4 regions of the Sphingobium sp. FW305-3-2-15-F-TSA7 genome follow, and region 3 is predicted to be linked to each of the others. Evidence: riboswitches for the same ligand, from Rfam matches in the RefSeq annotation. Region 3 holds a riboswitch; each other region holds the start of a gene.
The links. Region 3 has a riboswitch for cobalamin ahead of AC3WN8_RS23935 (TonB-dependent receptor plug domain-containing protein). Riboswitches for the same ligand answer to the same signal wherever they lie in the genome.
Positions count from the first base shown of each region.

Region 1: it holds a riboswitch for cobalamin, as region 3 does, so the genes downstream of both, metE (5-methyltetrahydropteroyltriglutamate--homocysteine S-methyltransferase) here and AC3WN8_RS23935 (TonB-dependent receptor plug domain-containing protein) in region 3, are expected to answer to the same signal.
Region 2: it holds a riboswitch for cobalamin, as region 3 does, so the genes downstream of both, AC3WN8_RS00730 (TonB-dependent receptor plug domain-containing protein) here and AC3WN8_RS23935 (TonB-dependent receptor plug domain-containing protein) in region 3, are expected to answer to the same signal.
Region 4: it holds a riboswitch for cobalamin, as region 3 does, so the genes downstream of both, cobW (cobalamin biosynthesis protein CobW) here and AC3WN8_RS23935 (TonB-dependent receptor plug domain-containing protein) in region 3, are expected to answer to the same signal.

Region 1 is NZ_JBYSZM010000007.1:155,243-157,441, forward strand. Features, by position in the region: gene metE (5-methyltetrahydropteroyltriglutamate--homocysteine S-methyltransferase) at 1-970, opposite strand, end outside; cobalamin riboswitch at 1,088-1,305, opposite strand; gene AC3WN8_RS07525 (hypothetical protein) at 1,473-2,150, shown strand.
Region 2 is NZ_JBYSZM010000001.1:149,160-151,358, reverse strand. Features, by position in the region: gene AC3WN8_RS00730 (TonB-dependent receptor plug domain-containing protein) at 1-1,128, opposite strand, end outside; cobalamin riboswitch at 1,272-1,465, opposite strand; gene AC3WN8_RS00725 (phytanoyl-CoA dioxygenase family protein) at 1,493-2,185, opposite strand; gene AC3WN8_RS00720 (ABC transporter ATP-binding protein) at 2,182-2,199, opposite strand, start outside.
Region 3 is NZ_JBYSZM010000035.1:73,701-75,899, reverse strand. Features, by position in the region: gene AC3WN8_RS23935 (TonB-dependent receptor plug domain-containing protein) at 1-1,165, opposite strand, end outside; cobalamin riboswitch at 1,247-1,442, opposite strand; gene AC3WN8_RS23930 (polysaccharide biosynthesis protein) at 1,722-2,199, shown strand, end outside.
Region 4 is NZ_JBYSZM010000001.1:139,665-141,863, reverse strand. Features, by position in the region: gene cobW (cobalamin biosynthesis protein CobW) at 1-916, opposite strand, end outside; cobalamin riboswitch at 1,163-1,406, opposite strand; gene AC3WN8_RS00690 (D-alanine--D-alanine ligase family protein) at 1,484-2,199, opposite strand, start outside.

The sequences.
Region 1 (2,199 bases), on a different contig from region 3:
CGACGTCGCGCACGGCGGCAACGGGCTCGATCCGGTCGAGCAGCGCTTCGAGATCGGCACGCCAGACATTGCGCCCGTCGACCAGCCCAAGCGACAGCAGCAAATTGGGCCGCACCGCCGCGAGCACGTCATCGAGCTGTTCGGGCGCACGCACCAGGTCGACATGCAGCCCGTGCACCGGCAACTCGGCGGCCAGCGGCAGATTGTCGCCGAGCGCGCCGAAATAGGTGGCGAGCATCAGCTTCGGTCCCTTGGTCGCGAGCCGTGCATAGGCCGCCCGCAATGCCGTGCGCTGTGCGTCATCGAGGTCGAGCACCAGGCAGGGCTCGTCGATCTGCACCCAGTCGGCGCCCATTTCGTGCAGCTTCCACAGCACATCCTCATAGACCGGCAGCACCGCATCGAGCAGCGACAAGGGTGCGACGTCGCGGCCTTTCGCCAATGTCAGGAAAGTGACGGGACCCAACAGCACCGGGCGGGTCCTGTAACCGAGCGCCCTGGCCTCGGCGAACGCATCGAGGATCCGGGTCGACGACAATGCGAAGCGCTGCCCCGCATGAAGTTCGGGCACCATATAATGATAGTTGGTGTCGAACCATTTGGTCATTTCCTGCGCGGTGCTATCGAGCGCGTGCACGCAGCCCGCATGCCCGGCAGTCTGCGCGCCGCGCGCCATCGCGAAATAGACGTCGAGGCCGACCGCCCCGCCCGTCCAGCCATAGCGCGCCGGCACCGCGCCCAGCATCGCACTGGTGTCGAGCACATGATCGTAAAGCGAGAAATCGCCCGACGGCAGGATATCGGCGCCGATCGCTTTCTGCCGCGCCCAGGCGGCGGCGCGCAGCCCCTGCGCCGCCGTCCCGAGCGCGGCAGCATCGCTCTTGCCCGCCCAATAGCTTTCGAGCGCGAATTTCAGCTCGCGCCGGGGGCCGATACGCGGGAAACCGAGAGTGGCAACGGTTGCGGTCATCGTCTTCAAACCTTGCTTGGGGCAAGGGCATGGCCGGACACGCGCGCATGGGGCTCCGCGCCCGATGGACAAGTCCGGGCGCAGCCATGCATGCGGCCTGACCGGGCACCCCGCCGGAGGACGTTATCTGACGAGGCAGGTCTCCTGGCTCGCGGGTCGACATGGCGGTCCGGCCTTCCCAATCCCTTGCCGGATCAGTGACACGAATTGGACCGCCACTCACCGCTCACAGTTGCGGGGGCAGCGCCGGACTGATCCCAAGGGACGTCACCGGCTTCCCGTCTTAGCTCCGCGACGCAAGCACGACGCGGAGAACCTCGACAGGCTCAGAATAGCGCCGCCCGAAACCGTGTCAATCAATATATAAAGAATTCTTTATATCAGTCATATTAACTGGCGAGAGCGCTTCACCTGCATCGGCGCCCCGATCCGGCGATATTGCGGAGTTCGCATTCGTACGACTCCGCTTGCCGATCTCCGCTTTCGCTGGCAGGTTCTGTGCATGCTCCTCCTTGTCGCCCTGCCCTTCATGATCGATGCGGGCGCCGCCATTTCGCGGAGCGATCGGCTTTCCGCTCCGCCCCCGGCCAGAACGGTCGGCGCGACACCGGCAATGTCCCGCTGCCTGATCTCCAAGGATCAAGCCGCGAGCGCACGTCTGGCGCAATCCATTCCGGGCAGCGACGATGAAAAGGCCGCGTTCGCGGATCTGGCGCGATCAAGCCCGCAATGCTTCGAACAATCCGGGGCTCAAATGGGATCGGATCAGCAATTGCGCCTGGGCGCGCATATCGCCGAAGCACTTTATGTGCGGCACATGGCACGACGGGCCCAGCCGGCACGGCCGCTCGCGCCCGAGGAACAAGCCTCTTTCGACCAGGCGATCGCACTGAAGACCGAAAATTGGTCCGCCGGCGCTGCGGCCGGAGAATGCCTCGTCGCACATGATCCGCAAGCTGGCGACCGATTGATCCGCGCGGACCAGGATTCGAGCAAAGAGGCGCAGATTCTGGACTCGTTCGTCGCGGCGCTTCCATCCTGCCTGTATCAGGGGCGGCGGTTGAGCCTGAACCGCAAGGATCTCCGCTTCCAGATCAGCAGGGCGGTCTATCGTCAGACCCTGGGGAGTCTGCCGGCCTATCTGTGGGAAAAGAGATCGCCTTATGTCGGGGTACGGTGAGTATCGCTCATCGAGCCCCCGATATCCGCATCTGACTCGGACTTTCCGT
Region 2 (2,199 bases), on a different contig from region 3:
GGCCGAAAGCTGGGCATAGACGCTGTCGAGCCGCGCACGCGCGCGGATCGGCGCCGGGATCGCGGCGGTGGGGCTGGCCGGGATCGTCGCATAGTTGCGGAAGCGCGTATCCTCGCGCTCCACCCCGAAGCTCGCCTGCCAGCCCTCGGCGATCGTCGCGGTGCCCTGATATTCGTAGCGCTTCGCCCAGCCGGTGCTGTCGAGATTGCGCGGCCGGGCGCGGCGCGGATCGAAGCCGTCGCGATCGGTCTGGGTCGCGGAGACGGCGAAGCGGTTGACCAGCCTGCCGCCGAACAGCGGCACGACGATGCCGGCATAGCCGAACGCTTCCTCGCTGAGATTATAGGCGGGCGTATCGGCGGTGGTGGCGTCGATATCGACGCGCCCCGTCGAGTAGAGGCCGCGCAGATCGATCATCGCGCCGTCGCCGAGATCGATATTGAGTCGGGCATTGCCGCCACGATTGCGATAGCCGTCGCGCTCGGTCGCGCCGACGCGTGGCGACAGCGCGCTGATGCCGTCGGTGACGAAATTGAAGCCGGCGACGCGGAACCGCACGGGCCCGATGCTGCCGCCGATGCCGGCACGTGCGCTCACCGTCTCGCGCGAGCCCGCCTCGATATCGAAGCTCGCTTCGAGCGGACGGTCGGGCAAGGCGGTCACGATGTTGACGACGCCGCCGATCGCCTGGCTGCCCCACAGGATCGACTGCGGCCCACGCAATATCTCGATGCGCGCAGTATCGCCGATCATGAGGTTGGCGAAATTATAGCCGCCGCCCGTCGACGACGGATCGTTCAACTTGACGCCGTCGATCACCACCACGGTCTGGTCGCTGTCGGCGCCACGAATACGGACGCCGGTCGACGTGCCATAGCCGCCATTGCGCGTGATCGTGATGCCGGGTGTCCGCACCAGCAGGTCGGAGACGATCACCGCCTGCGATGCGTCGATCGCGGCCTTGTCGATCACGGTCAGCGATGCCGGCACCTGATCGGCGGTGACGGGAAGGCGCGTCGCGGTGACGACGATTGCCTCGCCGCCCTCGTCGATGGGGGATGGAGCCTCATCCTGCGCATAGGCGGCGGTCGAGAGCAATAGCGGGAGAAACGAAATGGACTTCAACATTGAGCGGCGTACCCCGGACAAATGGGCCGCGCTCAAGCGGAGTCATGCTGCCGAACGGGCATGCATCGACCCCCGCGAAAACGCGGTCCGTGCATGTCGTCGCTCGGGTTTACCCCCGTCCGCTCGGCACACCCTGTCCGCGCGAAAGACGACCGCGACGGGCAGGTCTCCTGGCTTGCGGGTCAATGCCGGTTCGTGCCGCCTTCTCAGGATCCTGGGGATCCCAATGGCATATGGCCCGATGGCTCGCCGCTCACAGTTGCAGGGGCAGCCGGGGTCTCGAACCCCGTTCCCTTTTCATCCCCGTCCCCGGGGAACCTTTCGCGGGTCCGGCATTAAGTCCGATGCTGCGGTGCGTCAACGCTCATCCCGCCTTGAACCAGATGACAAGCGCGAAGCGCGCGGCGCCCACCACCGGCAGCGTGCGGTGCGGGGTGAAGCGGTCGAGGAACAGCACGGTGCCCGCAGGACAATCGGGCTGGACACGCGGCAGGCCGGCAAGCGTCTCTTCAGGGATAGCGAAGCCATCGTCGCGCCGATGCAGGAAAGGCGTGGATCGTCTGCCGGGTACGACATCCAGCCCGCCATTGCCCGGGCCGGCATCGCTCAATGGCATCCACGCGGTGATGCGGACGCGGCCGCAACTCGTCCCGTCATCGATCGCGACATCCGAATGCCAGTCATGACGATGCTCGGGAAACGCCGCGATGCTGGCGCGGACGCGCATGACCGATCCAGCGATCGGCCGGTCCGCGAGCCGCGCGGCGGTATCGAGAAGCATGGGGCTGCCGGCCAGCGCGGCAAGGCGCGGCCCGCGATGCGCATCGGTACAGATCGCGACGCGCAGCAGATTGGCATAGGACCGCTCGGCCGCCGCGATGCGATCGAGCCTGTCGCCCAGCGGCACATCGGGCAGGCTGTGTTCGAACGGCATGTAGAGCGCACGCGCGACGCGATCGACCTGTTCGGCGATATCGTCGCGCGCCGCGCGGACGGTTTCCGGATCGAACAGCGGAACGGCGCAAAAACCCTGCGCGGCGAAGAGATCATCGGTCATAGCGGCTCCAGCGA
Region 3 (2,199 bases):
CGCCAAATTGCTCATGATCGTCGTGACGGACGCCACCGGTCAATGTCAGCGCAGCGACCGGCTTGATCACGATCTGGCCATAGATGCTGTCGATCCCGGTCTTGGCGGCGGACGGCGAGAAACCGTCGTCGGTGAACAGTTTCGACGTCTCGGTCTCGGCACCGAAGACCGCGCGGAACATCTCCGACAACGTCAGATCGCCCTGATATTCGAAGCGTTCGGTACGGCCGCGCGCAAGGAAGGTCGGTGTCGTGCCGAAATCGGGATTGAAATTGTCGCGATCGATGTCGGCGATGGTGAAGGCGAGGCGGTTCTTCAGCCGTCCGTCGAACAGGCGGGCGTTGATCCCGGCATAGCCGTAGATCTCCTGCGCGGTCGAATATTCGTTGGTATCGCCAAAGGCGTAGGTCGGAGGCGCGAAACCGTCGAGATCGGTGCGGCTGTCGGCGAAGCTGCCACGCAGATCGACGTCGAAATTCTCGCCGAGCGCGATGCCGAGCCGGGCATTGGCGCTATACTGTCGATAGCCGTCACGCTCGGTGCCGCCGGCAAATTGCGACACGCCGTCGGTGCGAAACCAGTTGCCGCCGATCGAGCCGGAAAAGGCGCCGCTGCTGCCCGAGATCAGGGCAGTGGCGTTGGCGCTGTCATAGGATCCGTATTCGGCGCGGGCACGGGCCTGGAACCCTTCGCTCGGGCGTGCCGTCAGGATGTTGACCACGCCGCCCAGCGCCTGGCTGCCCCAGGGCACCGAATTGGGGCCGCGCACGACTTCGATCCGGTCGATGTTGCCGATCATCAGATTGCCGAAATCATAGGCGCCCGACGGCGCCGACGGATCGCCGACGCGCACCCCGTCGATCAGGACGAGCGTCTGGCCGTCCTCGGCGCCGCGGATGCGCACCGCCGTCACCGAACCGGGGCCGCCGGTACGCGTCACCGAAACGCCGGGCGTGCGCATCAGCAGATCGGTCGCGATCACTGCCTGGCTGCGCTCGATCGCGGCGCGGTCGATGACGGTGACGGCCTGGCCGGTCTCGTCGGCATCCTGCGCGGCGCCGATCGCGGTGATGACGATGTCGGCGCTGGCGTCGGCGGAGGCATCATTGGCCAGCGCAGGAGACGCGGTGGCGAGAATGATGGCGAGAGTCGATATGGTCTTCACGGATATGTCCCTTCGTTCAACGACGTCACGATGTCGCCAAACGAGGAAGACCTCGCCCGCCCGGTGCACCCCGCCCGTGTGGAAGAACGACGATGACGGGCAGGTCTCCTGGCTCCCGGGTCAACGCCTTGTTCGTGCCGCCTTCCCGGATTGCTCCAGTGGCATGTGGCACGATGGCTCGCCGGTTACAGTAGCGGGGGCTGCCGAGGCTTCGGCCATAGCCGCACCCCGTTCCCTTTTGATCCCGTCGCCGGGAACCCGTCATGAGCGGGCGCATAACCGTGCGGCACGTCGAACGCCAACCCTTTCTTGTCTGTGCAATGGTGGCGTTGCGGTCTTGCGCCGGTGGACGAGACCGATGAACATTGCTAGCGTCAACCGCTGCAATTCTGATCGCCTACCGACTGATAATTTGCTGTTGTCCGAGAAAATATGCCGAAAAATGAGATGTTTGTTCGATTGATCGTGCCGTTGTGTATATTCAGATACTGAAAAATTGGCAGATCTGTTGCTGTCCCGACATGTCGCTGAAAGTTGGATGGGAGTGGAGAACGCCATGTTCAAACGCTTCCCTCTGAGCTTCTTGGCCGAGTTGCCGCGCCCGGTGAAGAAAGCTCTTGTCATTCTGACGGACATGACATGCTGCGTCGTGGCGATGGTGATCGCGCTGTATCTCCGGCTCGGATTCATACCGGAGGTTACGAGACCACTGCTCCTCGCGACCGGAATGTCGATCTTCCTATGTGTGCCCATATTCTGGGGCATTCATATTTATCGCGCCGTTTTTCGGCACGTCGGTCCGCTCTCCATACTCACCATTGGGCGTGGCATCGTTCTTTTTGCGATCCCTTATGCGGGGTTGTTTACACTATATGGAATCCCCGGCGTGCCGCGGACCATCGGCCTGCTCCAGCCGGTCATATTGTTCCTGCTCGTCATTGGCTCCCGTGCACTCACCGTGCAATTGTTCCGCCTGTCCGAGAACGGATCGGCACCGGCGGCCAAACCGAATGTGTTGATTTACGGAGCTGGTT
Region 4 (2,199 bases), on a different contig from region 3:
GCTGGATCCGCGGCCCCACGGCCTGGATCACCAGCCGCGCGGGACGCCCCTCGATCGCGATCATGCCCTTGATCCGCAATATGTCGTGATCGGCGATCAGCATGGTCATCGTCGCGAGCAGCGGTTCGACGCCGGCGATCTCGCCGCCCCTGACGACGAAGCTGTCGAAATCGTCATGGTCATGATCGTCTTCGCTGTCGTGATGCGAGGGCCGCGCCGCGAGATCGTCCTCGGCGCCGGCGAACAGGCCGAGCAGCACGCCGGCATCGACCGCGCCGTGCGAAGCGCGAACGATCTTCACGCCATCGCGCGTGTCACCGGATATGTCGGCCTCGATACGCGCCAGGCCATCGCCGTCGACGAGATCGGCCTTGTTGAGGATGACGAGATCGGCGCAGGCGAGCTGATCCTCATACAGTTCCTCGAGCGGACTGTCGTGGTCGAGCGTGGGATCCGCGGCGCGCGCGAGCGCCAGCGCGGCCTCGTCGGTCGCGAACCGCCCCGCCGCAACCGCATCGGCGTCGATCAATGCGATCACGCCATCCACCGTCGCGCGCGTGCGGATATCGGGCCATTGAAACGCCTTCACCAGCGGCTTGGGCAATGCCAGGCCCGAGGTTTCGATGATGATATGTTCGGGCGGGTTGGGCCGGTCGAGCAGCTTGAGCATCGTCGGCAGGAAATCGTCGGCGACGGTGCAGCAGATGCAGCCATTGGCAAGCTCGACGATATCGTCCTCGGGGCAGGCCTCGTCATTGCAGCCCTTGAGCAGTTCGCCGTCGACACCGACATCGCCGAACTCGTTGACGATCAGGGCCAGCCTGCGCCCCTTGGCGTTCTGCAGCAGGTGCCGGATGAGCGTGGTCTTTCCGGCGCCCAGAAATCCGGTGACGACGGTTGTCGGGATCTTGCTCACGCACGCTCTCCCGCTTTGGCGACGGACAGCGGGCATGGGGAAACAAAGGCGATGGTCTTCATGGGGCACTCCCCCGACACCTGAGCAAATCGGTGGCGGGGCTTGCCGACGCTCAGCATCGGTCGGCGCGCGACGACGGGCGGGTGCCGGAAGCACCCGTTACCACGCACCGATGCAGCCCCAGCCGCACGGTTCGTCGCTCAGACGGAGAGTTACCGTGCCGAGACCATCCCCTGGATCAAGGCAAGAGCGACCGGTGCGCTGGCAGGTCTCCTGGCTCGCGGGTCAAAGCTTGATGCACGGCCTTCCCAGATCCCACGCATCCGCGTTCGATCCAGTGGCTGCACCCGCCCCGTCATCGGGGGGTGGGCACCTGTGCATCGCGCTCGCCGCTTACAGTTGCAGGGACAGCCCCGGATTCGGATGATCGCTCATCCTCACCGTGTTCCCGAATTAAGCCCTTTCGGGCACCGGCGCGATCTTTCGAGATGCGGACATCGCCCGCCTCTCGAACGCGGCCATAGGCGAAATCATCGCGCGAACCAATCGCTCAATGCGAGTCCGCGATCACGCCACGCGCGTCGCCAGCCCCACGGAACGCGCGGCGGGGATCAGCCCCTGCCGCTCCAGGCTGTGCGCGACGATGGTTTCGACCAGCTCGGCATGGCTGACCCCGATCGAGCGCGCCGAACGGCTGATCGTCTTACGCGACCAGAGATTGCAGGACAGATTCACTTCCATGAAACGCAACTCACCGGTTGCGGGATCGTAGCGGAATTCGAAGCGGCCATAATCGAAGGGCCAGAGTTCGGGCAGCAGCGCGCGGACATGCCCTTCCAGCCGCGCGACCAGATCCTTGTCCTCGACGGGTTCCAGCGGATCGTCGGCGGTGACGACCAGATTGCGCTTCTCTTCATAGGAGCGGACTTCGCCGGGACGCGCGGTCGGATAATAGCCGAAGCTCGGCAGCAGCCATGGGCCGTTGGCGCCGACGACAGGCACGGCCAGATCGATCAGCGGCGCATAGGGCTCGATGATCACGTCATGGCCGGACGCCAATATGCCTTCGGCATGGGCGCGCGCCTCGGCCCAATTGTCGATGATCTTGACGCCCCAGCTTGCCGACGAGGCATTGGGCTTCACCACCAGCCGTTCCCAGGTGAAATCGGGCTCGCTCACCCCGCCCTGCCCCTGGCGTATGATCGCCCAGGGCGTGACGGGCACGCCGCGCCGCTCGGCGACCGATTTCATCAGATGCTTGTCGTCGGACAGGCCGCGCAGGA